4 regions of the Micromonospora chersina genome follow, and region 3 is predicted to be linked to each of the others. Evidence: riboswitches for the same ligand, from Rfam matches in the RefSeq annotation. Region 3 holds a riboswitch; each other region holds the start of a gene.
What was found. A riboswitch is a leader RNA that binds a small molecule or an ion and turns the genes downstream of it on or off. The one in region 3 is predicted to bind cyclic di-AMP.
Positions count from the first base shown of each region.

Region 1: it holds a riboswitch for cyclic di-AMP, as region 3 does, so the genes downstream of both, GA0070603_RS27375 (coiled-coil domain-containing protein) here and GA0070603_RS09795 (C39 family peptidase) in region 3, are expected to answer to the same signal.
Region 2: it holds a riboswitch for cyclic di-AMP, as region 3 does, so the genes downstream of both, GA0070603_RS10625 (C39 family peptidase) here and GA0070603_RS09795 (C39 family peptidase) in region 3, are expected to answer to the same signal.
Region 4: it holds a riboswitch for cyclic di-AMP, as region 3 does, so the genes downstream of both, GA0070603_RS19390 (C40 family peptidase) here and GA0070603_RS09795 (C39 family peptidase) in region 3, are expected to answer to the same signal.

Region 1 is NZ_FMIB01000002.1:5,863,659-5,869,067, forward strand. Features, by position in the region: gene GA0070603_RS27360 (STAS domain-containing protein) at 72-431, shown strand; gene GA0070603_RS27365 (SRPBCC family protein) at 536-988, shown strand; gene GA0070603_RS27370 (hypothetical protein) at 990-1,499, opposite strand; gene GA0070603_RS27375 (coiled-coil domain-containing protein) at 1,597-2,664, opposite strand; cyclic di-AMP (ydaO/yuaA leader) riboswitch at 2,670-2,800, opposite strand; gene GA0070603_RS27380 (cation diffusion facilitator family transporter) at 2,944-3,858, opposite strand; gene GA0070603_RS27385 (HelD family protein) at 3,949-5,409, opposite strand, start outside.
Region 2 is NZ_FMIB01000002.1:2,347,098-2,352,506, forward strand. Features, by position in the region: gene GA0070603_RS10615 (MFS transporter) at 12-1,364, opposite strand; gene GA0070603_RS10620 (TetR/AcrR family transcriptional regulator) at 1,509-2,114, shown strand; partial or broken gene GA0070603_RS10625 (C39 family peptidase) at 2,364-3,175, opposite strand; cyclic di-AMP (ydaO/yuaA leader) riboswitch at 3,389-3,529, opposite strand; gene GA0070603_RS10630 (LVIVD repeat-containing protein) at 4,298-5,409, opposite strand, start outside.
Region 3 is NZ_FMIB01000002.1:2,124,086-2,129,494, forward strand. Features, by position in the region: gene GA0070603_RS09785 (CDP-glycerol glycerophosphotransferase family protein) at 1-139, shown strand, start outside; gene GA0070603_RS09790 (alpha/beta fold hydrolase) at 149-901, opposite strand; gene GA0070603_RS09795 (C39 family peptidase) at 1,008-1,850, opposite strand; cyclic di-AMP (ydaO/yuaA leader) riboswitch at 2,047-2,186, opposite strand; gene GA0070603_RS09800 (hypothetical protein) at 2,492-3,277, opposite strand; gene GA0070603_RS09805 (hypothetical protein) at 3,435-3,902, opposite strand; gene GA0070603_RS09810 (acyltransferase family protein) at 4,061-5,245, opposite strand; gene GA0070603_RS09815 (alpha-ketoglutarate-dependent dioxygenase AlkB) at 5,333-5,409, shown strand, end outside.
Region 4 is NZ_FMIB01000002.1:4,165,585-4,170,993, reverse strand. Features, by position in the region: gene GA0070603_RS19400 (C40 family peptidase) at 1-160, shown strand, start outside; gene GA0070603_RS19395 (N-acetylmuramoyl-L-alanine amidase) at 224-2,218, opposite strand; cyclic di-AMP (ydaO/yuaA leader) riboswitch at 2,460-2,597, shown strand; gene GA0070603_RS19390 (C40 family peptidase) at 2,609-3,646, shown strand; gene dcd (dCTP deaminase) at 3,718-4,296, opposite strand; gene GA0070603_RS19380 (pyridoxamine 5'-phosphate oxidase family protein) at 4,375-4,920, shown strand; gene GA0070603_RS19375 (zinc metalloprotease) at 4,990-5,409, opposite strand, start outside.

The sequences.
Region 1 (5,409 bases), 3.7 Mb from region 3:
GTCGGAGGAATACTCTCGGTCGCGGCCCGCGTACTGATGAGGCGCCCAGATGGGCGAGTGGAGGTGCTCGCGTGAGCCTGTCGATCGTGAAGTCGGTGCTGCCGGGTGGTGTGGTCCAGATCGCCCCGCGGGGCGAGATCGACGTCGACACCGCGTACGAGGTGCGGGAAGCGATCGCCGAGGTGCTCGCCAAGGGCCGTCCCTCCCGGATCGAGCTCAACATGCGGCTCGTCACCTTCATCGACTCGGTCGGCATCAGCGCCATGGTCGCCGGTTTCCAGACCTGCGAGGTGAGCGGCGTCAAGCTGGTGGTCACCGAGCCGAGCCGGTTCGTGCACCGGCAGCTCTGGGTGACCGGCCTGCTCGGCCTCTTCGGCGCGCCCGAGCCCTGGTTCGCCGACAGCACCCGTGAGGTGCTCCCCGGCGCCTGAACGGCGCCCACCCCTCCGCTGGTCGACAGGGTCTTCCGACCCGTTGCCAGCCCGGCTCCGGTACGGGACGATCGTGCGGATCCACGACGGCGAGGGGGTACGGCTTGCTCAGCAGCGACAGCTTCAGCTACACCGTGCAGGCCCGTTGCACCCGGGCGGACGCGGTGGCCCTTCTCGGTGACCTGAGCCGGCAGGGCGAGCTGCATCCGCTGATCGTGCGGGTCCGCCAACTGCCGCCCCGCCCGGGCGCGCTGGCCAGCTACGCGATCACCGACCGGCTGGAGCTCGGCCCGCTGCACTTCCCGGTCACCTACCAGGCCGACGTGCTGATCGCCAACGAGGACGAGGTGGTCACCGTGGCCCGGCAGCAGCCGGCCACCACGGTGCGCAACCACACCCGGCTGCGTGACGAGCCCGACGGGGTGGTGCGGATCGACGTGGAGATCACCCTCTCCGCCCCCGCGCCGCTGTTCGGGTACGCCTTCCGGCAGGCCCGGGCGGCCCACCTCGGCCTGGCGAGCCGGCTCGGCGCCACCCTGGAGGGGCGGGCGGCCTGACTCAGCCGCGCCGCCCGGCCGCCGCCGGCCGCCGGGCCGCCGGGCGGGCCGGCCGCAGCCGCCCCCACGGCTTGTACGTGGACAGCACCGTGACGACGAGCAGCAGCGTGCTGGAGACGGTCGGCGCGACCACCAGGTCGACGCGAAGGTGGGTGTCGGCCGCCCCGGCCAGTTCGCCGAGGTGCCGGACCCGCGGGGTGAGCAGGAGCAGCACCAGCGTGAGCACCACTGTCGTGACGGCGAACTTCACCAGCACCCAGCGCCAGCGCAGCAGACCCCACGGGGTGAGCAGCGCGCTGGCCAGCCCGACCAGCCAGACCACCACGCTCAGCGGGGCGAACAGCCAGGTGACCAGCAGCGCGGCCGCCGGGTAGACCACCTCGGGGTCGGCCCCGCGCAGCCCGGCCACGCCGAGGGTGAGCAGCACCAGGTCGGCGCCGAGCCAGCCCACCGAGGTGACCACGTGCAGGGTGAGCAGGGCCTTGCGTCCGGCGGGGGAGAGTCGAGTCATGCCCCCGATGCTCGGCCGTCGCGGGCGCCACGTCGTGGGCCGCGCGGCGACACCCGGCGTACGTCGTGGGGCGTAGGCCGGGTGCCGCCGGGGCGGGTCAGTACACCGACAGGTGCACGTGGTTGGTGTGGTCGCTGGACGGGTCGCCGTTACCGCCGCTGTACGCCTTCCAGCCGCTGCTGGGCAGCCAGATCTGCTTGTACCAGATCACGTACAGCACGGCGAGGGCGTCGGCGTTGCGGATGAAGTAGGCGGCCAGGTTGTTGCCGTACGTCTTGTCGCCGCCGCTGGCCACGCCGCCGAAGCCGTCCGTCTGCGCGGCGAAGTCGCAGGCCCGCCCCTTCGGGTGCTCGCCCGAGCCGCTGGGCCGGTAGCAGGAGACGTACCGGGTGAAGCCGGCCGCCTTGGCCTGCTGGAGCGCGTGCAGCGTACGCGGGGTGATGCAGCCGTCGGCGGGCGTCGGGTCGTTGACGCTGCACGACTCGGGCGGCCAGGAGCCGTCGGCGTTGCGCGGGGCCGGCTTCGCGTTCGCCGAGGAGGTGCCCTGCACGCTGCCGCCGCCGCTGCTGGACGCGCGGTCGTTGGCCACCTCCAGGGCGCGTTCGGCCTGCTGCTTGCGCTTGGCCATCACGGCGACCTGCTTGCGCTGCTCCTGGATCTCGCCGGTGAGCGCGGCCTGCGTGCGGGTGGCCTCGTCCCGGGTCTCGATGAGGTCGCGCAGCGCCCGGTCCTCGTGCGCGGCCACCTGCTCCAGCGCCGCCGCGCGGTCCATGAAGCCCTCCGGGCTGCTGCTGCCGAGCAGCGCCGCGGCCGTGCCCATCCGCCCGGCCCGGTACGCCACCCCGGCGATCTCGCCGACCTTGGCGTCGCGCACGGTCAACTCGGCGTTGACCGTCTTGAGTTGGGCGGTGAGCTGTTGCTGCCGGGTCACCGAGCGGTTCAACGCGGCCCGCGCCTCCAGCCAGCCCTTGCTGGCCGCGTCGAGTTGGGCGCGCAGCGCCGGGGTGCCGCCCTCGTCGTCGCCGGGTGCGGCGGCGAGCAGGCCGGTAGCCGGGGACGCCGAGGCGGGGGAGACCGGCGCGGCCACGACGCCGAGGGTGAGCGTCGCGATGAGCAGGGCCGCCAACCGGGCGGCCGTCCGTCGTACAGGTGCCACTGGGGGCATTCACGTGTCCTTCCGTCAACCGCCGACCGGGTTAGCTGACGGGTTCGGGACGGAAGATCCCTACCGCTGACGCGGATGCACCCCACGAACGTGGTTCCCCGGCTCGCCCCTGCGGGCGATTAGGCGACGGCCGCCGCAGGCGCCGGTGGGCGCCGCCCGGCGGTGGCCGCGGTCGAGCCTACCGGCGTTGCTCCGGGCCGGCTTCGCAGGTGGGAGCCGGTGGCCCGGTCAAAACCGGCACAAGTGCACAATAGCCACTTGGATTTAAGATTGCCCTAATTACCACTCGACCGCACCGCAGGCCCCCGGCGACGCTCCGGGTTCGATCTGCAACGTGGCGTGATCGATCGAGAAGTCCTCGTGCAGGGCGGTGCGGGCCGCGGCCAGCACGTCGCCCACCTCGGCGCCGGGGACCATGGTGAGGTGCGCCGAGGCCACCTCCATGCCCGAGGTGAGCGTCCAGACGTGCAGGTCGTGCACCTCGGCGACGCCGGGCACGGCGGCCAGGCGATCGTGCACGGCGGTCACCTGGAGGTGCTCCGGGGCGGCCTGGACCAGGATGCGGACGGCGGCGCGGCCGAGCCGCCAGGTGCGGGGGAGGATGAACAGCCCGATCGCCACGGCGACCAGCGGGTCGGCCCACCACCAGTCGGTGAGCGCGATGACCACGGCGGCGCCGATCACCCCGAGCGAGCCGAGCAGGTCGCCCAGCACCTCCAGGTACGCCCCGCGCAGGTTGATGCTCTCCTCGGCGCCGGCGCGCAGCAGCGCGAACGCGGCGATGTTGGCGAGCAGGCCGAGCACCGCCACGGCGAGCATCGGCCCGGCCAGCACCTCCGGCGGCTCGCCGAACCGGCGTACCGCCTCGATCAGGACGTAGACCGCCACGGCGCCCAGCAGCACCGCGTTGGCCAGCGCGGCGAGCACCTCCAGCCGGTAGAGCCCGAAGGTGCGCTGCGGATCGGTGTCGGCGCGCCGGGTGGCGCTGATCGCGGCGAGGGCCATGCCGATGCCGAGGACGTCGGTGAACATGTGCCCGGCGTCGGAGAGCAGGGCCAGCGAGCCGGTGGCGAACGCGGCCACCGCCTCGACCGCCATCAGGGCGGTGAGCAGCCCGAACGCGGCCCAGAGGCGACCACGGTGACGGTGCGCGGCGTTGGCCACCGCGCCGCTGTGGTCATGACCTGCGCCCACGCCCACACCCTCCGTCCGTCGCCCCGGCCGAGCTCAATCTATGCTCACATCGCTATATGTGCAAGTGAACGTCGGGGCGGGCAGCCGTCGTCAGCCGACCGGGTCGAGCGTGGTGAGGCGCTGGGTGGCCCGGGAGAGCGCCACGTAGAGGGTGCGCACGCCCGACCCCGGATCGGCCCGGATCTCGCTCGGTGCGACAAGCACCACCCCGTCGTACTCCATGCCCTTGGCCTGGAGGCTGGTCACCACCTGGAGCCGGCCGCCGAGGTCGCCCACCCAGCCGGCCACCTCGTCCCGGCGCGGCACCGGCGTGATCACGCCCACCGTGCCCTCGACCTCCGCCAGCAGCGCGCGGGCCGCCGCCGCGGTGGCGGCGGGCAGCTCGGCGGCGGGCACGGTCCGCTCGACCGGCGCGACGCCGGTGGACCGGACCGCGGTGGGCAGCGGCAGGTCCGGGTGGACGCGGCGGATCTCCGCGGCCGCCACCGCGAAGATCTCCGCCGAGTTGCGGTAGTTGGTGGTCAGCTCGTAGCGGTACCGGCGGCGCCGGCCCAGCGCCTGGTCCCGCGCCCGGGCGAGCTCCTGCGCGTCGCCGGTCCAGGCGGTCTGCGCCGGGTCGCCCACCACCGTCCAGGAGGCCAGCCGGCCGCGCCGGCCGATCATCCGCCACTGCATCGGGGAGACGTCCTGCGACTCGTCGACCACCACGTGCGCGTAGTCGCGGTAGTCCTCCGGGCGCTCCCGGGCGGCGGCCCGGGCGGCCCGCTGCCGGTCGGCGGCCGTGCTCAGCTCGCGGACGCCGCCGGCCAGCTGGAACGGGTCCCGCTTCGGCCTCGCCCGCTGCACCGGCTTGCCGAGCAGCGCGTCCAGCTCGTCCAGCAGCGCCACGTCCGCGATGGTGAGCCCCTCGGCGGCCAGGCTCCGGTACGCCTGCGTCAACAGCCGGATCTCGGCCCCCGACAGGACGCCGCCGGCGTACCGGCGCAGCCGCTCCGGGCGGGCCAGCCAGTCCAGCACGTGCCGCGGGTGCAGCCGGGGCCACCAGGCCTTGAGGAACTCGCGGAACTCCGGCCGCTCGATGATCTCGTCCTCGAACGCGGGCTGCTCCGGCAGCCGGCCGATCCGCAGCGTGCGGGCCTGCGCCCACAACGCCGCGAGCACGGCGTCGAAGGCCGCCCGGCGCACCTCGTTGCGGCGCGCGCCCCGGGACAGCGTCCGGTCCCGGATCGCGTCCAGCTCGGCCCGCTCCAGCCGGAGCAGCTCGCCCCGGTAGAGCAGGCGCAGCTCGGTGGGGGAGTCGGGCACCGCGTCCCGGACCGCGCGCTCCAGCACCCGGCGCATCCGCAGCGACCCCTTCACGGCCGCCACCTCGGGCGGGTCGGTGCGGGTCGCCGACAGGCCGGGGAAGAGCGAGCCCAGCGAGTGCAGGGTGGCGGTCTCCTCACCGAGCGAGGGAAGCACCGAGGCGATGTACTGGACGAACACGCTCGACGGGCCGACCACCAGGATGCCGCCCCCGGCGTACCGGGCCCGGTCGGAGTAGAGCAGGTA
Region 2 (5,409 bases), 220 kb from region 3:
GCAGGCCCTGTTCAGTGCGCATGGACCGTCGCGCCCGTGGATGGCTTCAGGTTCGGGACGATGAGCAGCGATACGACGGCGGCAACAGCGGCCGTCGCTGCGGCGAAGGTGAAGGCGCGGGTGAAGCCGACGCTGCTGCTGCCAGCGATACTCGCCGCCGCGATGCTGGACACCACTGCGACGCCGAGGGCGGCGCCGAACTCGTGGAAGGTGCTGAGAAGACCGGAGGCCAGTCCGGCTTCGTGATGAGCGACCTGCGCCAGCGCGGTTGTGGAGGCGGCGACGAAGGCGCCGCCGATGCCCGCTGCGCCGACGCTGATCCCGGCCACCACCGCAGCCGCACCGTCCCAGAACACGGGCAGCGCGGTGCCGAGCGCGGCGATCGCAAGCCCTGTGGCCGCGACCGGTCGGGCACCGAGGCGGCCGATGGCGTGACCGGCGGCCTGGGCTCCGATGATCGTTGCCAGGGCGACCGGCAGGAACAGCAGGCCGGTGCGCAGCGCCCCGTAACCCTTGTGGTGTTGCAGGTAGAACGACCCGAGGAAGAACATCGCGATCATCAGAGCCGTCGCGGCCAGGATGAGGAACGTGCCGGCGGCAACCGGCCGGCGAGTCAGGATCCGCAGGTCCATCAGCGGTGAGCGCACGGCGCGTTGCACCACGGCGAACACGAGGTACAGGACGACGGCACCGGCCAGCGTCCCGAGGGTCGTCGCGGTCAACCAGCCGCGGTCCCCGGCGTTGATCAGAGCGTAGATGGCCGTGCCGGTCGCGGCGGTGACGAGGATGGCGCCCGGCACATCGAGGCGTGCTCGGGTCGTCGGCGGCAGGTGCGCCGGCAGCATCCGGGCAAGTGCCACCAGCACGATCAGACCGATGGGCACGTTGATGTAGAACACCCACTGCCAACCAGGGCCTGCGGTCAGTACGCCGCCGAGCAGTACGCCGATCGCCGAGCCGGTACCGCCGAGCGCGGACCAGATGCCGAGGGCCTTGTTGCGTTCGTCCCCGTGGAAGGTTCTGGTGAGCACCGACAGCGCCGCGGGCGACAGCATCGCCGCACCGACACCTTGTGCGACTCGGCCGCCGATCAGCAGCGCGGCGCCAGGGGCCAGGCCGGTGATCAGGGATGCGGCGGTGAACACGAGCAAGCCGAGCAGGACCACGCGGCGGGCGCCGAAGAGATCGGCTGCCCTACCGCCGAGAAGCATCAGGCCGCCGAACATCAGGGTGTAGGCGCTGACGACCCAGGTCAGTGTGTCGCGTGCCAGGCCGAGGTCCGTTCCGATGTGCGGCAGCGCGATCGCCACCACGGTGACGTCCAGGATGAGCATGAACTGCGCGACGCCGAGCAGTGCCAGCATGCGCCAGCGGCGTGGGTCGGCGGCGGTGGTGTCGGGTTGGTCGACGGCCTGAGCGGACACAGGGTGGCCCCCAATTCGAACAGTTGTGTTTGAGTTGTGTCGGGTACAGTAACTCGTACAGCACTGTTCGACAAGGGAGTTCGAGTGGCCTCAACGGGGCAGGCGAAGACGCCGGGCAGGCGAGCCGATGCGCAGCGCAGCATCACGGCGATTCTCGAGGCCGCGGTGACGGCCTTGAGCCGCAACCCGGAGGCCAGCGTCAGCGAGATCGCCAAAGCCGCGGGCGTCGGCCGGGTCACCCTCTACGGCCACTTCCCCAACCGGGACGACCTGGTGGAGGCGGCATTCGCCAGAGCCATCGACGAGGGCCACGGCGCACTCGACGCGGTCGATCTGAGCGGCGATGCCAGGCAGGCACTCACCCGGCTGATCCATTCCAGCTGGCTGCTGGTGAATCAGTCCCGGTCCCTGCTACTGGCGGCTCAGGAGGTTCTACCGCCCAGCCGGATCCGCGACCTGCACGCCGGCCCGGTGGAGCGCGTCGAAGGCCTCGTCAAACGCGGTCAGGACGAGGGGGTGTTCCGCAGCGACCTCTCGACCGCCTGGCTGGTCGGCGTCATGCACAGCGTGATGCACAATGCCGCCGACGAGATCAACGCCGGCCGGCTGGACAGCGACGAGGCGCCAGCGTTCATCACCGCGACCGTGCTGGCTGCCTTCACTCCCCCGGGCAGCCGCGTTCCCGCCTGAGCGCGGCTAGCTGATCCCGCCGCTCTGCCCGGTCCATTGCACGCGTTGTCGGTCGTAGCGGCCGACAAACCAGCAGTCTCCCGCGGGGTGACCGGCAGGCGAGTTGTCCGGCGAGGGGCTTGTTCAATCTTCGGGTGCAGCCGGTCCGGCGCGGATCAATGGTGTTCTCGCCTGGACATGCCCAGCTGGCGGACCGGAAATGGCGTCGGGCACCGGCTCGGTGGAGCCGGTGCCCGACGAGAGGTGCGATCAGGCGGAGTAGCCGCGGGTGGCCATCCAGTTCGCCAGGTCGATGGTGGTCATCCAGTAGGAGGCGGTAGCCGCATTCGCCGAGTCGGCAATCCGGACGGTCCGGCCGTCGTCCTTGTAGCCAACCACCGCGATGTAGTGCCCGCCAGGGAACGAGTGCCAGCCGCCATCGGTGTCGGTCGCCGAGCCGACGGTGTTGGCAACCACGGCACGGCCATCGGTGATGGCATCGACCACGTCGGCCTGGAGCTGGTCCATCTGAGCCGGGGTGGCCGCGCCGGGGATCATGTGAGTCCGCCACGGGTCGCCCTTGACCATCTGGTTGAGCCCGCGGGTGGTGTCCTCGGCGGAGTTGGTGCCGTTCTCGGTCGCGCCGAGCGGGGCGACCATCGCATCCTGGGTGGTCTCGACGCCGCTCGCGCTGAGGGCGTTGCGCACCGCGGCCGGGCCGCAGTTCCATAGGCGTACTGCGCCTCGTAGGTGTAGTCGAGAACCTTGGTCGACGGCGGCTTCGGCTTCGGCTTCTTGGTCACGTCCGGGTCGGTCGTGGCCTTGGCCGCCGCGGACGGCGACGCGCTCGGCGAGCTGGATGGGGCGGCGACCCGGGCCTCGCTACGGGTGGCGACGTCGCCGAGCCGGGGGGCCAGCTCGCCAACGGCGGCGGTGTTCTCCTGACGGACCGGCGCGTTATCGGTGGCGAGGGCCGTGCCGACGCCGCCGGCCAGCACAAGCGCTGCGGCGGTGCCGGCAATGATCTGGTACGGGCGCTCGGTCGCGACGCGCCGCAGCTGACGCTTCATTCGGTGCTTCATGTGTTCCTCCACGGGGCCTAAACGGCACACGCCGGCCCGACGCGCGGACGGGTTCACGCGCGTTCATGGGCGGGGTGGCCGCAGGGACGGAAAGCGCCCAGCGTGCCGGGCTCTGCGGGACGGTTACCGGATCTGGATTCGCCGGTCAGGCGAGGGCCGGCACCGCGGCGCCGTGGAGGGGAATGGATCGGGGGGTGGTTCGCACGAGGTTGGAACTCCTTCCGTGGCCGCCTACCGGGTTAGCTGACGGATTCGGGCGGGAAGTACGCCCTACCACGGACATAGCCCGCGGATTCACCCCGGTGTTGCACTGGGTCCCCGGTTCGTGAGATCACGATTGAGCGGGTCGGTACGGCGTCGCCATTTGCGATCGAAAACCGCACCGGACGCGCTGACACTACCGGCGGCCAGGGTGCCCGCCAAGCGCTCCCACCTGCCTAAACCTCGGTCACCATTACTCTGACCGGAACAGTCCGTCACTGACATCACTGGATGTGACGAGTGGCTATGACGGGACTGTCGGGAGACTATCGGACATCGAGGCGGCGTTGGTGCCGAGTTTCTTTGGTCAATCACCATGCCATCGCCCGAATGACCGTTTCCCATCCGAGGTGGGTAGCGGCAACACGGTTTCACGTCACAATTCAGAAAACCTGAGCTGGACAGGTCGGCGGGTGCGACTGGGACCGCGCCGACGCAGTCGGGCGGGCTTCAGGTCCTTATAGGCGATCATGCTGGTGGAAATGGCGCCGGCGACATCCGGCAGGCGGGCCGGCCGGCGCAGCGTAAACACCGATCGCCCGCGCATGGTGACCACAACGGCTGGACCTCGACTTGCGAGTGTCGGCGTGCCGCACCATGTTGTTCGTGCTCACGGATGTGAGAGCGCAGCCGGGCGGTCAGTCGGGAGCCGGATCCGTTGGGGACAGGTGAGCCGGTTCGCTCAGACAAGGGCCGTGGCAACCAGTTCGTAGCCTCAGTAGCGCCGCTGGTGGAGGTCGGCGTCCCGCTGCCTTGACGGTCTTCCCTGCCTGTGGGCCAGAGCCACCGGACGTGCGGGTTCGCGTAGGTCACGAAAGCGGGCGGGCGCCGACGGCGTCCGCCCGCTTTCTCGAAGCAGTGTCAGCGAAGCAGGAACGTCTGGGTCTGGGGGTTCAGCATGGGCAGTTTCCTGGCTCCGGCCGTCTCGCGGCCGCTGAATCGGAGCACGTCCACCCCGCGGGAGATGTCATTGGCGATGATCAGCCCGTTGTACCAGTAGGTCGACCACTGGTTGGACTGCATGTCGTAGTAGGCGATCTCCTTCGGATTACGCGGGTCGGTCAGGTCGACCACGGAGGTTCCCGAGCCGTAGGCAGAGGAGACCAGGATGTTGCGGCCAGCAACGGGCACGTAGTTGAAGTTGTGGTAGGTGCTCGGCTCCGCGCGCGGGATGCGTAGGTGGCTCAGCGGCGTGCTGGGGTCGTCGACCGCGTACGTCCAGATCGCTCCGAACGGCTCCTGTGCGGGCCCGAAGTATTCGTCGCCGAAGGTCACGTACTTCCCGTCGTGGGTGAACGCCGCGCTGTGCCAGATGTCCACGTCGGGCGTGTCGATGTTGGCGATCACGCGGGGCGCCAGGGGGTTGCTGATGTCCCACAGCTGGCCCTGGGACAGGCAGGCCGCAGCAGCGAGCTTGCGCGGGGTCAGCACCTGAATGTCGTGGCAGGCGAAGAAGTCGCCGGACGCGCCGGAGAAGGTGTCGATCCCCTTGATGGTCGGCTCGGCGACGACCGTCGCGGCAAGGCCGGCCTCGGCGTCGCCACCCGGTACGTCGATCACCGAAATGTGCTCGAACGGGGCCCGGCAGTCCGGCCCGATGTTGCTGGCGCTCAGCGGGTACGACGCGACGTAGATATAGGTGCCGCCGTCCTCGCGGGGCACGAGGGTGTGGGTGTGCGAGCCGCAGTCTGTGCGGATGGCCTGGAGGAACCGTGGTGCTCTCGGGTCGCTGACGTCGAAGACGCGGATCCCTTCCCAGGCGCTGGGGGTGGAGGCGGTGACGTTGCGGGATCCCTCGCAACCCGGTGTGCTCTGCGGGGTGTCCACGGACAGGAACACCAGGTCTCGCCAGACGGAAACGTCGCCTTGGGGGCCGTTGCAGTGCACGTCGGCCAGCTCGACCGGCGCGCCCGGCTCTGAGATGTCGACGATCCGGAATCCACCGTAGTGGCCGGCGAAGACGAGGTTGCCGG
Region 3 (5,409 bases):
CCGGGTCCGCTACCTGGGTGACTTCCCGGCCGAGTCGTACGCCGAGGTGTTCCTCGACGCCGCCCGCCGGCAGCTCGCGGCGGACTGGACCGCGCCCGCCCCGCGGGACGGCTCGCCGGTCCCCTCCCCCGCCGCCTGAGCCCGGCGGTCAGAGGTACGCGTCGAGGAGGGCGAGCACGGCGGCCGGGTCCTCCACGTGCGCGTTGTGGCCCAGCCCCGGCAGCGTGGCGACCGGGACGCCCAACTCCTTGAGCTGCGCGTCGGTCACCATCGGGTCCTGCTCGCCGCGGGCCAGCAGCACCGGCACGTCGGTGGCGCCCAGCAGCGCGGGCAGCCGGGGCTCCCCCACCGCGAACGCCGCCGGATCCATGGCCAGCCGCCAGCGGCCGTCCTCGCGGCGCAGCCCCGCCTCCACCACCGGGTGGTCGGGGGCGAACAGCCCGGTCAGCCCGGAGACCCGCAGGTAGCGGCGGGCGGCCTCGTCCCGGGTGGCGAACCAGGTCACCGGGCGGGCGGCCAGCTCCTGGGCCTTCTCCAGGTCGGCCGGGGACCACACGGCCTTGATGCCGAGCCCGACCACCGCGTCGACCGGCAGGCGCCGCGACCGCGCGGCCAGAGCCAGCGCCACCACCCCGCCGAGCGAGTGCCCGAGCAGCACGAGCCGGTCGTGGGGGCCGAGCCGCTCGGTCACCGGACCGAGCCCCTCGACCACCCGCTGAGCCAGGCCGTCGAAGGAGTAGCCGGGCAGCGGCGGCGACCAGCCGTGCCCGGCCAGGTCCGGGGCGAGCCAGCGCCCCGCCCAGTGTCGCTCCAGCAGCGGCGCCCAGGGCAGCCACACCTCACCGGTGGCGCCCATGCCGTGCAGAAGCAGCAGATGGCGGGTACCCGTCTCGTCGCCCATAGGGCGCAGTGTGCCACCGGACGGACAGCCGGCGCGAGAGCGGACACGCGCGCGGACGACGTCGGGCACCGGCTCGCTGGAGCCGGTGCCCGACGGGAGGGGTGGTTCAGGCGGAGTAGCCGCGGGTGGCGGCCCAGTTCGCCAGGTCGATGGTGCTGATCCAGTACTCGGGCAGCGCCGGGTTCGCCGAGTCGGCGATCCGGACGGTACGGCCGTCGTTCTTGTAGCCGATCACCGCGATGTAGTGGCCGCCCGGGAACGAGTGCCAGCCGCCGTCGGTGTCCGTGGCGTCGCCCGCGATGTTGACCACCACGCCCCGGCCGTCGGTGATCGCCTTGACCACGTCCGCCTGGAGCTGGTCGATCTCCGCGGGGCTCGCGGAGCCGCCGAACATGTGGGTCCGGTACGGGTTGCCCTTGACCATCTGGTTCAGGCCGCGGGTGGTGTCCTCGGCGGAGTTGGTGCCGTTCTCGCCGGCGTTCAGCGGGGCGATCATCGCGTCCTGGGTGGTCTCGACGCCGCTCGCGCTGAGCGCGTTGCGCACCGCGGCGGGGCCGCAGTTCCAGTAGGCGGTCTGCGCCTCGTAGGTGTAGTCGAGCACCTTTGTCGACGGGGGCTTCGGCTTGGCCTTCGGGGTGGTGTCCGGGTCGGCGGCGGCCTTGGCGGCCGGCTTCGCGGCCGACGGCGACGCGCTCGGCGAGACCGAGGGCGACGGGGCGGCGACCCGGGCCTCGCCCCGGCTGGCGACCTCACCGAGGCGGGAGCCCAGCTCGGCGACCGCTGCGGTGTTCTCCCGGGGGGCCGGGGCGTCGTCGGTGGCGGCGACGGCGGCGCTGGCGCCGCCGGCCAGCACGAGCGCCGCGGCCGAGCCGGCGACGATCTGGTACGGGCGTTCGGTAACGAGGCGGCGCAGCTGACGCTTCAGGTGGTGCTTCACTGTTTCCTCCACGGGGCGTGAGCGGCACGCGCCGGCCCGGCGCGCGGAGGAACTCACGCGCGCTGCGGGGCGGATGGCCGCGGAACGGGGAGCGCCCGGGGGGCCGGGCGATCGGGCGGGTTGCCGGGTTCGGTCGCCGTCAGGCGAGCGCCGGCACCGCGATGCCGTGGAGGCAGGGGGACGAGCGGGGGGTGGGCACGAGGAATGGCACTCCTTCCGTGACCGCCGACCGGGTTAGCTGACGGATTCGGGCGGGAAGTACGCCCTACCGCGGGCTGGCCCGCGGATTCACCCCGGTGTTGCTGTGGGTCCCCGGTTCGTGAGAGCACGATTAGGCGGGTCGGCGCGGCGTCGCCTCTTGCGATCGAAAACCGCTCCGGACGCGCCGACACTACCGGTGGGTACGCCGGCTGCCAAGCAGTCCCACCTGCGTAAACCTCGTGCACCACTACGGATATCGGAACAGTCGGTCACTCACTTCACTCAATGGGACGAGCAGTTACGGCGGTACCGCGCGGCAAAAAGCGGACATCCGGTGGCGACCGGCGCGGAATTGCGGGGGTCAATCGCCCAGCCCGGCACCGATGACCGTTTCCGCGGTCGGCGTGACCGGGCTCACCGAATTCGGATAACGATTCGGCCGACCTCGCCGGTCAGCCGGCCCGGGCCGGGCGCCAGCGCGCGCCGGGCACGGCGGCCGGGACCGGAGCCGGCGCCGCCTCGCCCCGCCCCCGCACCGTCCCCGCGGCGTCGCCCGCCAGGGCGGGTCGGAGCGCGTCGGCGGCCGCGTACGCCTCCGCGGCCAGGATCCGGGCCGCCTCGGCGGCCAGCTCGGCGTCCCGCCACGCCCGCCGCTCCCGCTCGGCGGCCGCCGCCCAGCCGGCCCGGCGGCCCTCGCGTACCGCCCGGGCCAGGACGATCTCCTGCTCGGCCGGGTGCCGGCGCGGGTCCCACCCGTTGCGGTGGGCCAGCACGTCGGCGAGCTGCCGGGCGCTCAGGTCGCCCCGCCAGTGCGCGGTCATCGCGGCGTGGTGCAGCCACCGCTCCCGGGCCGCGTACTCGGCCGGTGTGCGGGGGGTGTGCGGTGCGGGCAGCGCGGCGGCACCGGCGAAGCGGCGGGCGGACGCCTCGGCCTCGTCGTACGCCCGCCAGGCCCGGTCCGCCTCGTCCTGGGCGGCCAGCCACTGCTCCCGCCGCCTCCGGGCGGTCTGCGCGGCCCCGGTGGCGGCCACCGCCACCTCGTCGGCGTAGCGGCGCAGGTCGGCCCGGCGGGCGGCCTCCTCGGCGACCGGGTCGGGCACCGGATCGGTCCCGTCGTCCCGCTCCGGGCGGGCGACCAGCACGGCGAGCAGGCCCAGGGCCAGCAGGAGCAGGGCCGACCAGATCGCGGCGGCCTCGGGGACCTCGGTCAGGAATCGGTAGAGAACGGTCTGCGGCATGGTCGGCACCTCACGGGAGAGAACGTGGCGGAGAGGTGTCCGCACGAGCCGTGGGAGCGGCGGGTGCACCGGGAACCGGTGCCGGGCCGCGGACGGGCGGGTGCGGGGGTGAGGTTCGGTGCGTGCGGCGGGCGCGGGCCAGCGGCCCACGGGCGGGTCAGCGGGCGGGCGGGGCCCGGGAGCCGACGGTCGCGGGAACCAGCCCGGCCAGCACGACAGGCCGGTCCGCCGGTCGCGTCGCGGCCATCGGCGTGTGCCCATCGGCCGGCACGGCCGCCCGGTCGAGGTCGGCGCCGCTTCCGGCATCGTGCGCGCCGGCGGCCGGACCGGCCGCGGCCCGGAAGTCCGGTCCGGCGACAGTCCGGCGGGCGGTGTACCGGAAATCGTGTCCGGCGACGGTCCGGCCCGCTCCGTCCCCGAGGTGTCGCGCGGCGGCACCGGGCGGGAGGGCCAGGCCCTCGACCGGGGCCACCGCGGAGGACGCCACCGGTGCGGTCGCGGCGCCGCCGACAGGCAGCGCCGCCGCGCCGAACGAGCAGGCGGCGAGGACGGCCAGGCTGGCCAGTGTGCGGGCGATCCAGCGCGCCACCCACCACACGGGACAGGTGAGCGCGATCGGCAGCACGGGTACAAACTACCGCCGAAGCCGCCACATCGCACCGCCGCCGGGCGTGTCGCGCCATCCGTTCATCCGACGCCGTCCAGCGTGGACGGACGGCCGGCGCGGGCGCGGCGGCCTCACCGGATCCGCCGGCGCGCGCTACGCCGGCAGGGCGCGCACGGCTAGCCCGGGTCGCGCCGCCCGGCGTACTCGACAGACCTGGCCGGAATGGCGGCGGGGGCCGCCCGCGGGGCGGGCACGGACGGCGCCGGCGCGGCGGTGGCCGCCGCCGGACGGGCCCGGCGCGGCGGCCCGAGGCGGCGCATCAGGGGCATCTCCACCCCGTGGTGCAGAGCCGCGGCGAGCAGCAGGTTGAGCAGCAGGAGACCGAGCACCGCGAGCGGCCCCCACCACCCGCGCAGCCCCGTGCCCCAGTCCCCGGTGAGCCGCAGCACGGTGGTCATGACCAGCACGTGCACCAGGTAGAAGGCGAACGAGACCTCGCCGAGCCAGACCATCGGGCGGGCCCGCCACGGCGTGCGCCGGCCCCGGACGTCGGCGTCCGCGGCCGCGGTGATGACGAGCAGGTAGGCCACCGCGAGCAGGGCCGCCCAGAACTCGGCGCGGATCCACTGCGCGGCGACCACCCAGACGGCCACGAACAGCAGGCTGGCGGCGGCGAGGTTCGGCCCCCGCCAGCGGCCCCGGCGCAGCAGTTCCGCGGCGGCCGCCCCCATCCAGAACTCGACGGAGCGGGTGACCGGGAAGATCTGGGTGAACCACCAGCGGCTCTCCTCGGGCACCAGGAGCTGGGCGGGCCAGAGGGCGAGGATGAGCAGCGGCACGGCGACCACCGCCGCCCACAGGACGCCCACGCGGGCCCGGCGCAGCCACGGCAGCACCAGCGGCAGGCACAGGTAGAAGGCCAACTCGCAGGAGAGCGACCAGCTCACGTTGTTGACGCTGTAGAAGTAGCCGTCGACGGGGATCCACGCCTGCACCAGCAGGAGGTTCCCGATCGCGGCCCACGGGGCGACCGGGTCGGCGAACCAGAACGCGACGGCCAACGCCACCACGAAGGTCACCAGGTGGTTCGGGTAGATCTTGGCCAGCCGGCGACGGAGAAAGGTGTGCCGCGGCTCGCCGTCCCGGTACGACCACACCAGCACGAATCCGCTGAGGACGAAGAAGAACTCCACCCCGGACAGGCCGAGGGCGAACGCCCGGTCCAGCACCGCCTTGACGCCGGGCTCCGCGACGATCCGCATGGTGGCGACGTGGAAGGCGAACACCAGGAGGGCGGCGATCCAGCGCAGCCCGGTGAGCGACGGCAGCCGGGTGGCGCGGGTGGCCGGGGTGCTTGTCACCCGGGGCACCCTACCCGGTGGTAGCCGGGGTCGCCGCCGGGCGGCGCTCGCACCGATCCTCGTACGCCTGTACGAGAGCAGGGTAGGATCGGCGGCGTGTACCAGCCCTCGATGCTCGACCTCGCCGAGCAGGGCCCTTCCCTGGGCCCGCTCGCCGGCCGACT
Region 4 (5,409 bases), 2.0 Mb from region 3:
GGCCCGACCAGGGGACCTGGTCTTCTTCTTCAGCGACCTGCACCACATGGGCCTCTACCTGGGCAACAACATCATGGTGCACGCGCCCCGGACCGGAAAGCCGGTCCAGGTGTCCAGCATCAACACCATGCCGGTCGCCGGGTTCCGCAGGCCGTACTGATCCGCCCGCGCAGCACGAAGGCCCCCGGTCCACGCGGACCGGGGGCCTTCGTCGTCAGGTCGGTCAGGCGGGCGCGCCGACCGAGGCGGGCAGGACCTGGACGTCGTCGAGGTTCACGAACATCACGCGGTGGCCGAACTGGATCTGCACGTACCGGTTCTCGCCGCGGATCACCGTCCAGTCACCCGGCGCGGAGCCGTCGAAGGTGACCGCGCGGTAGTACTCGCCCGGCAGGACCCCGCCGACCGCGTACCGCTGGCCCGCCGAGAGGCTGTACTGCAGCGGGGAGATGGTCTGGTACGGAACCCCGGCCGGGTAGGCCGCCCGCTCGGGGTAGGCGCGCCCGTACACCGGGATGGTGGTCTTCCCGTCCCTGGGCGTCACCACGAAGCCGTTGGCCCACTTGGCCGTCGGCGCGGAGGCCGGGTTGTAGAACCAGGCCTTCTGGTTGAGGTACCAGATCGCGGTCCAGTCGCCCTGGATGTCCGCGAGGGCGTACGTCTGGCCGGCCGAGGCGCGGGCGCCGTGGTCGGAGATGTACATGGTGTCCGGCGTGCCGTTCGGCCGCAGACCGAGGTCGTTGACCAGCGGGGCGGTCGCGCTCGGCGCCGTACGGAGGATGACCGCCGAGGAGCCGCGCAGCGGGCACGGCGCGGCCGGCGGCGTGGGCTTCGGCACGCCCGGCGGCTGCTGGTTGCAACCGGTGAAGGCGGGCTGGTTGGTGGCGAAGTCCGGGTCGATGGTGACCAGGCCGGTGTGCGGCGTGCCGGTGGAGTGGAATGGCGCCTTCATGAGGTCGAAGTAGTGCGACCAGTCCCAGTACGGGCCCGGGTCCCAGTGCATCCCGGCCACGGTGCCGGCGGTGGTGCCGGGCACGTTGTCGTGGCCGATGATGTGCTGCCGGTCCAGCGGGATCTGGAAGCGCAGGGCCAGGTGACGGACCAGCTTGGCCGACGCCCGGTACATCGCCTCGGTGTACCAGGTGCCGTGACCCGCGAAGCCCTCGTGCTCCAGGCCGATGGACTTGGCGTTGACGTACCAGTTGCCGGCGTGCCAGCCGACGTCCTTGGCCTTGATGTGCTGGGCGACGTAGCCGTCCACCGAGCGCAGCGTGTAGTGCCAGCCCAGGTAGTCGGCACGCTTCACCAGGTCGACACTCGGGCGGAAGTAGCCCTCGGTGTCGTGGATGACGATGTACTCGATCTTCTGCTGGGCCGGCCGGTTCCCGAGGTCGTGGTTGCCGTAGTCGCCCGGGTCCGCGCTGAGCTGCTCGTAGGGGGCGGGGATCCACTCACAGGCCAGCCGGACCGGGCACTCCAGGCCGTCCGGCCGCTCGGCGCGGCGCAGCCCCAGCTTGTGCAGCCCGGACTGGTCCGGCGTCACAGTGGTGGCGGCCAGGGTCACCCGCTGGCCGTCGTCGGTGGTCCGGGTCGCGCCGAGGCCGAGCTGGTCGTAGACCTCGTCGGCGAAGGCCGCCGCCGCGTCCTCGGTGTCCGCGCCGGAGTAGCGGGCCACCGCGCCGTACCAGGCCGCCGGGTCGGTGCCGGCGCCGACCGGCGCACCCAGGTCCTTCTGGTACGAGGCCAGCAGCGCCGCCCCGCCCCGGATGTTCGCGGCCGCGTCGGTGCGCAGCGTCTCCTCGGCGAGGCCGGTGAGCGCCGCGGCGGCGTCGACCGTCTGCAGGGACGCCTGCGGCAGCACGTCCTCCGCCGGCGCCGACGCGATGGCCGGGTCGAGGGTGAGCGGGCGCGAGTCGTCGCCCCGCGGGTCCTCGTCCTCGTCGACGTGGCCGCTGGCCGGCGTCGAGAGGACGTGCTGGGCGTCGGTGAGATGCATCGGGCCGTAGCCGCCGCTGGTGCTCGGCTGGCCCGGGTGGGTGTCCCAACGCGATTCCAGGTACGAGACGCCGAGCAGGACGCTCTGCGGCACGCCGTACTCCGCCGCGGCGGCGGCGTACTGCTCCTGGCGGTCGGTGGCGGGTTGGGTGAGCGGTTCCGCGGCCACCGGACCGGTGGCCACAAGCGCGGTGGCCGCCGCGACGGCGGCTGCCAGCAGCATCCGTCTGCCCGACGGCGGGGGTGAGAGGTGCATCGAACCTCCAGACAGGGATGGGGGTCACTGCGTCCTCACCCTCGCCCCGCACACCCCCCAGGTCAATACCTTTCCGACAGGTAATCTGCCGTGAAAAAAACCTTCGGGTACGGAGTGTCACGGCGACTTGGGTTGCGGATCGGTAACGGTCATCTCTACTCTGGTCAATCGTCGGCCGCCAGTTTCACCGTCCAACCCGGGTGGTGACGGTCCGACACCGCCGAGTCGCCTCCGGGCGAGCCGGGGACCCAGGTACCTGGGGTGAATCCGCAGCCACTGCGGTAGGGCGGCTCCCTTCCCGCCCGAACCCGTCAGCTAACTCGGTAGGCGGGCACGAAGAAGGAGTACGGAAGCCCGGTGGCACACCATGCCCCGCGGCCACCGTCGGGCCGGTCGGTCGACCGGTCGACGGCTGCGCCGCGTTCCCGCTGGTCCCGCTTCACCACCGTCCTCGCCGCCCTGGCCGGCACCGCCGTCGTCCTGACCGGCGGCGCCACGGCGGCCCACGCCGAACCGTCGGTCACCGAGATCGAGCGCCAGATCGACCAGGACTGGAACAAGCTCGAACCGATCATCGAACAGGTCAACGCCACCCGCGAGCAGCTCGCCGCCAAGCGCAAGCAGGCCGACGCGCTCGCCAAGCAGATCGCCCCGCTCCAGGCCCGGGTGGACGCCGCACTCGGCCAGGTGGGCGGCCTCGCCGCCGACGCGTACAAGGGCGACAACAACCTCTCCACCGTCAACGCGCTGCTGGGCAGCCGCTCCCCGAGTGAGCTGGTGGACGGCCTCGCACTGCTCGACCGCTTCGCGAACCGCCAGCAGGCGCAGGTGCGGACCGTCGCCGAGCTGCGCGACCAGCTGGCCGCCAAGAAGCAGCCGCTGGACCAGATGATCGGCGAGCTGGCACGCACCGAGGCGCAGCTCGCGGCGAAGAAGAAGCAGATCGACGCCGAGATCGTCAAGCTCCAGAAGCTCCGGCTCAAGGTCTACGGCAGCGGCGGTGGCGGTCCGCTGCGCCCGGCCCCCTGCCCCGCCGGCTACCCCGGTGGCCCGGCCGGCGTCGCGGTCAAGTTCGCCTGTGCCCAGATCGGCAAGATCTACGTCTGGGGCGCCGCCGGCCCGGATCACTACGACTGCTCCGGCCTCACCATGGCGGCCTGGGCCAAGGCCGGCGTCTCGCTGCCGCACAACGCGCGGCAGCAGCACGACGTGACCAGGCGGGTGAGCCGGAGCGAGCTGCGTGCCGGCGACCTCGTCTTCTACTACAGCGACCTGCACCACGTCGCCATGTACGTCGGTGACGGCTGGGTGGTGCACGCCTCCCAGTCCGGTAAGCCGATCACGATGAAGCGCGTCGACGACGGCCAGATCAACAGCTACGGTCGCCCGGGCTGATGTGCAAGGAGGGGCCCCTTCTTAACGCCTCCGGTATAGGAAGGGACCCCTCCTAACAGCCGGTCGATGAGTCAGCGGGTCGGCCAGGTGCGCCAGTTCTGCCAGGACCGGCTCGGGGTGGGGCCGCGCTGGCCCTGGTAGCGGGAGCCGTAGACGGCCGAGCCGTACGGGTGCTCGGCCGGCGAGGAGAGCCGGAAGATGCAGAGCTGGCCGATCTTCATGCCCGGCCAGAGCGTGATCGGCAGGTTCGCCACGTTGGACAGCTCCAGCGTGACGTGGCCGGAGAAGCCCGGGTCGATGAAGCCGGCCGTGGAGTGGGTCAGCAGGCCGAGCCGGCCCAGGCTGGACTTGCCCTCCAGGCGCCCGGCGAGCTGGTCGCCGAGCGAGATCACCTCCAGTGTGGAGGCGAGCACGAACTCGCCCGGGTGCAGCACGAACGGCTGGCCCTCGGCCACCTCCACCATCGAGGTGAGGTCGTCCTGTTGCACGGACGGGTCGATGTGCGTGTAGAGATGGTTGTTGAAGACCCGGAACAGCCGGTCCAGACGTACGTCGATGCTGGACGGTTGCACCAGCGTGGGCTCGAAGGGCTCCAGCGCGAGCGTGCCCGCCTTGATCTCGGAGACCAGGTCGCGGTCGGAGAGCAGCATCGGAACACCATAGCGACCGGTACGGGTGACCTGCGTGTCGGACTACATCTTCGTACACCTGTTCGATAGAATGTCCGCATGGCTTCCTGGTCCGAATTCGCCGCCGACGAGCCCCGCCTCGCCGACGAGATCCGCCTCCTGTTGCAGCAGTACGGGCCGGGTTTCGGCTACCTCGCCACGGTCCGCGCCGACGGCGGCCCGCGGGTGCACCCGGTCTCCCCGGTCATCACCGACGACGGGCTCTGGTGCTTCGTCATCGACTCGCCCAAGCGCCGCGACCTCGAACGTGACGGCCGCTTCGCGCTGCACTCCTTCCCGCCGGAGGAGAGCGACGACGAGGCCTACGTGGCCGGCCGGGCCCGCCCCGTGACCGACCCGGCGACCGTGGCCCGGGTGGCCCGGATCGGCCGGGCCGCGCCGCAGGGCGACTGGCGGCTGTTCGAGTTCACCGTCGACGTGGCGATGCTGACCCGGCGCGACCAGGTGACGCGGCCCGGCGGCGGCCGGCCCGAGGTGCGCGTCTGGCTCGACCCGGGGGCCGGCGCCGCGGCTCGGCGTGACCCGCTCGCCCCCGAGGGCCGGCGCGGCCGGCACGGCTTCGACACCCGCCGCCCGGCGGCCTGAACCCGCACGGAAAACCGGTGCCGGTCCCGTCCGAGGACGGGACCGGCACCGGCGTGTGGTGCGGGACGGTCAGGCCGCGCGGTAGGCGTTCCACGCGGTCAGCATGCGGCTCGCCTGACCAGGGGTGAACTGGTACATGCACGAGTCGTAGGTGTAGTCCATGAAGTTGGTGATCGGGTCCAGGCCGGCGGTGGTGCAGGTGTCGCGGCCGGTCGGGCACTCGAAGGCCGGCGAGGCCTCGGCCGGGGTGTCGGAGACGCTGTCGCCCGAGCCCGAGCAGCCACCCTGGAAGGTGTGGTAGAGGTTCAGCCAGTGGCCGACCTCGTGGGTGCCGGTGTCGCCCTGGTTGTAGTTGGTCGCCGTGCCGCCCGGCAGCGACTCGCTCAGCGCGACCACGCCGTCCATGCTGCTCAGCTTGCGCTGCGGGAAGGTGGCCCAGCCGAGCAGGTCGTCGCTCAGCTCGCCCAGGTAGAGGTTGAGCGTGTTCTT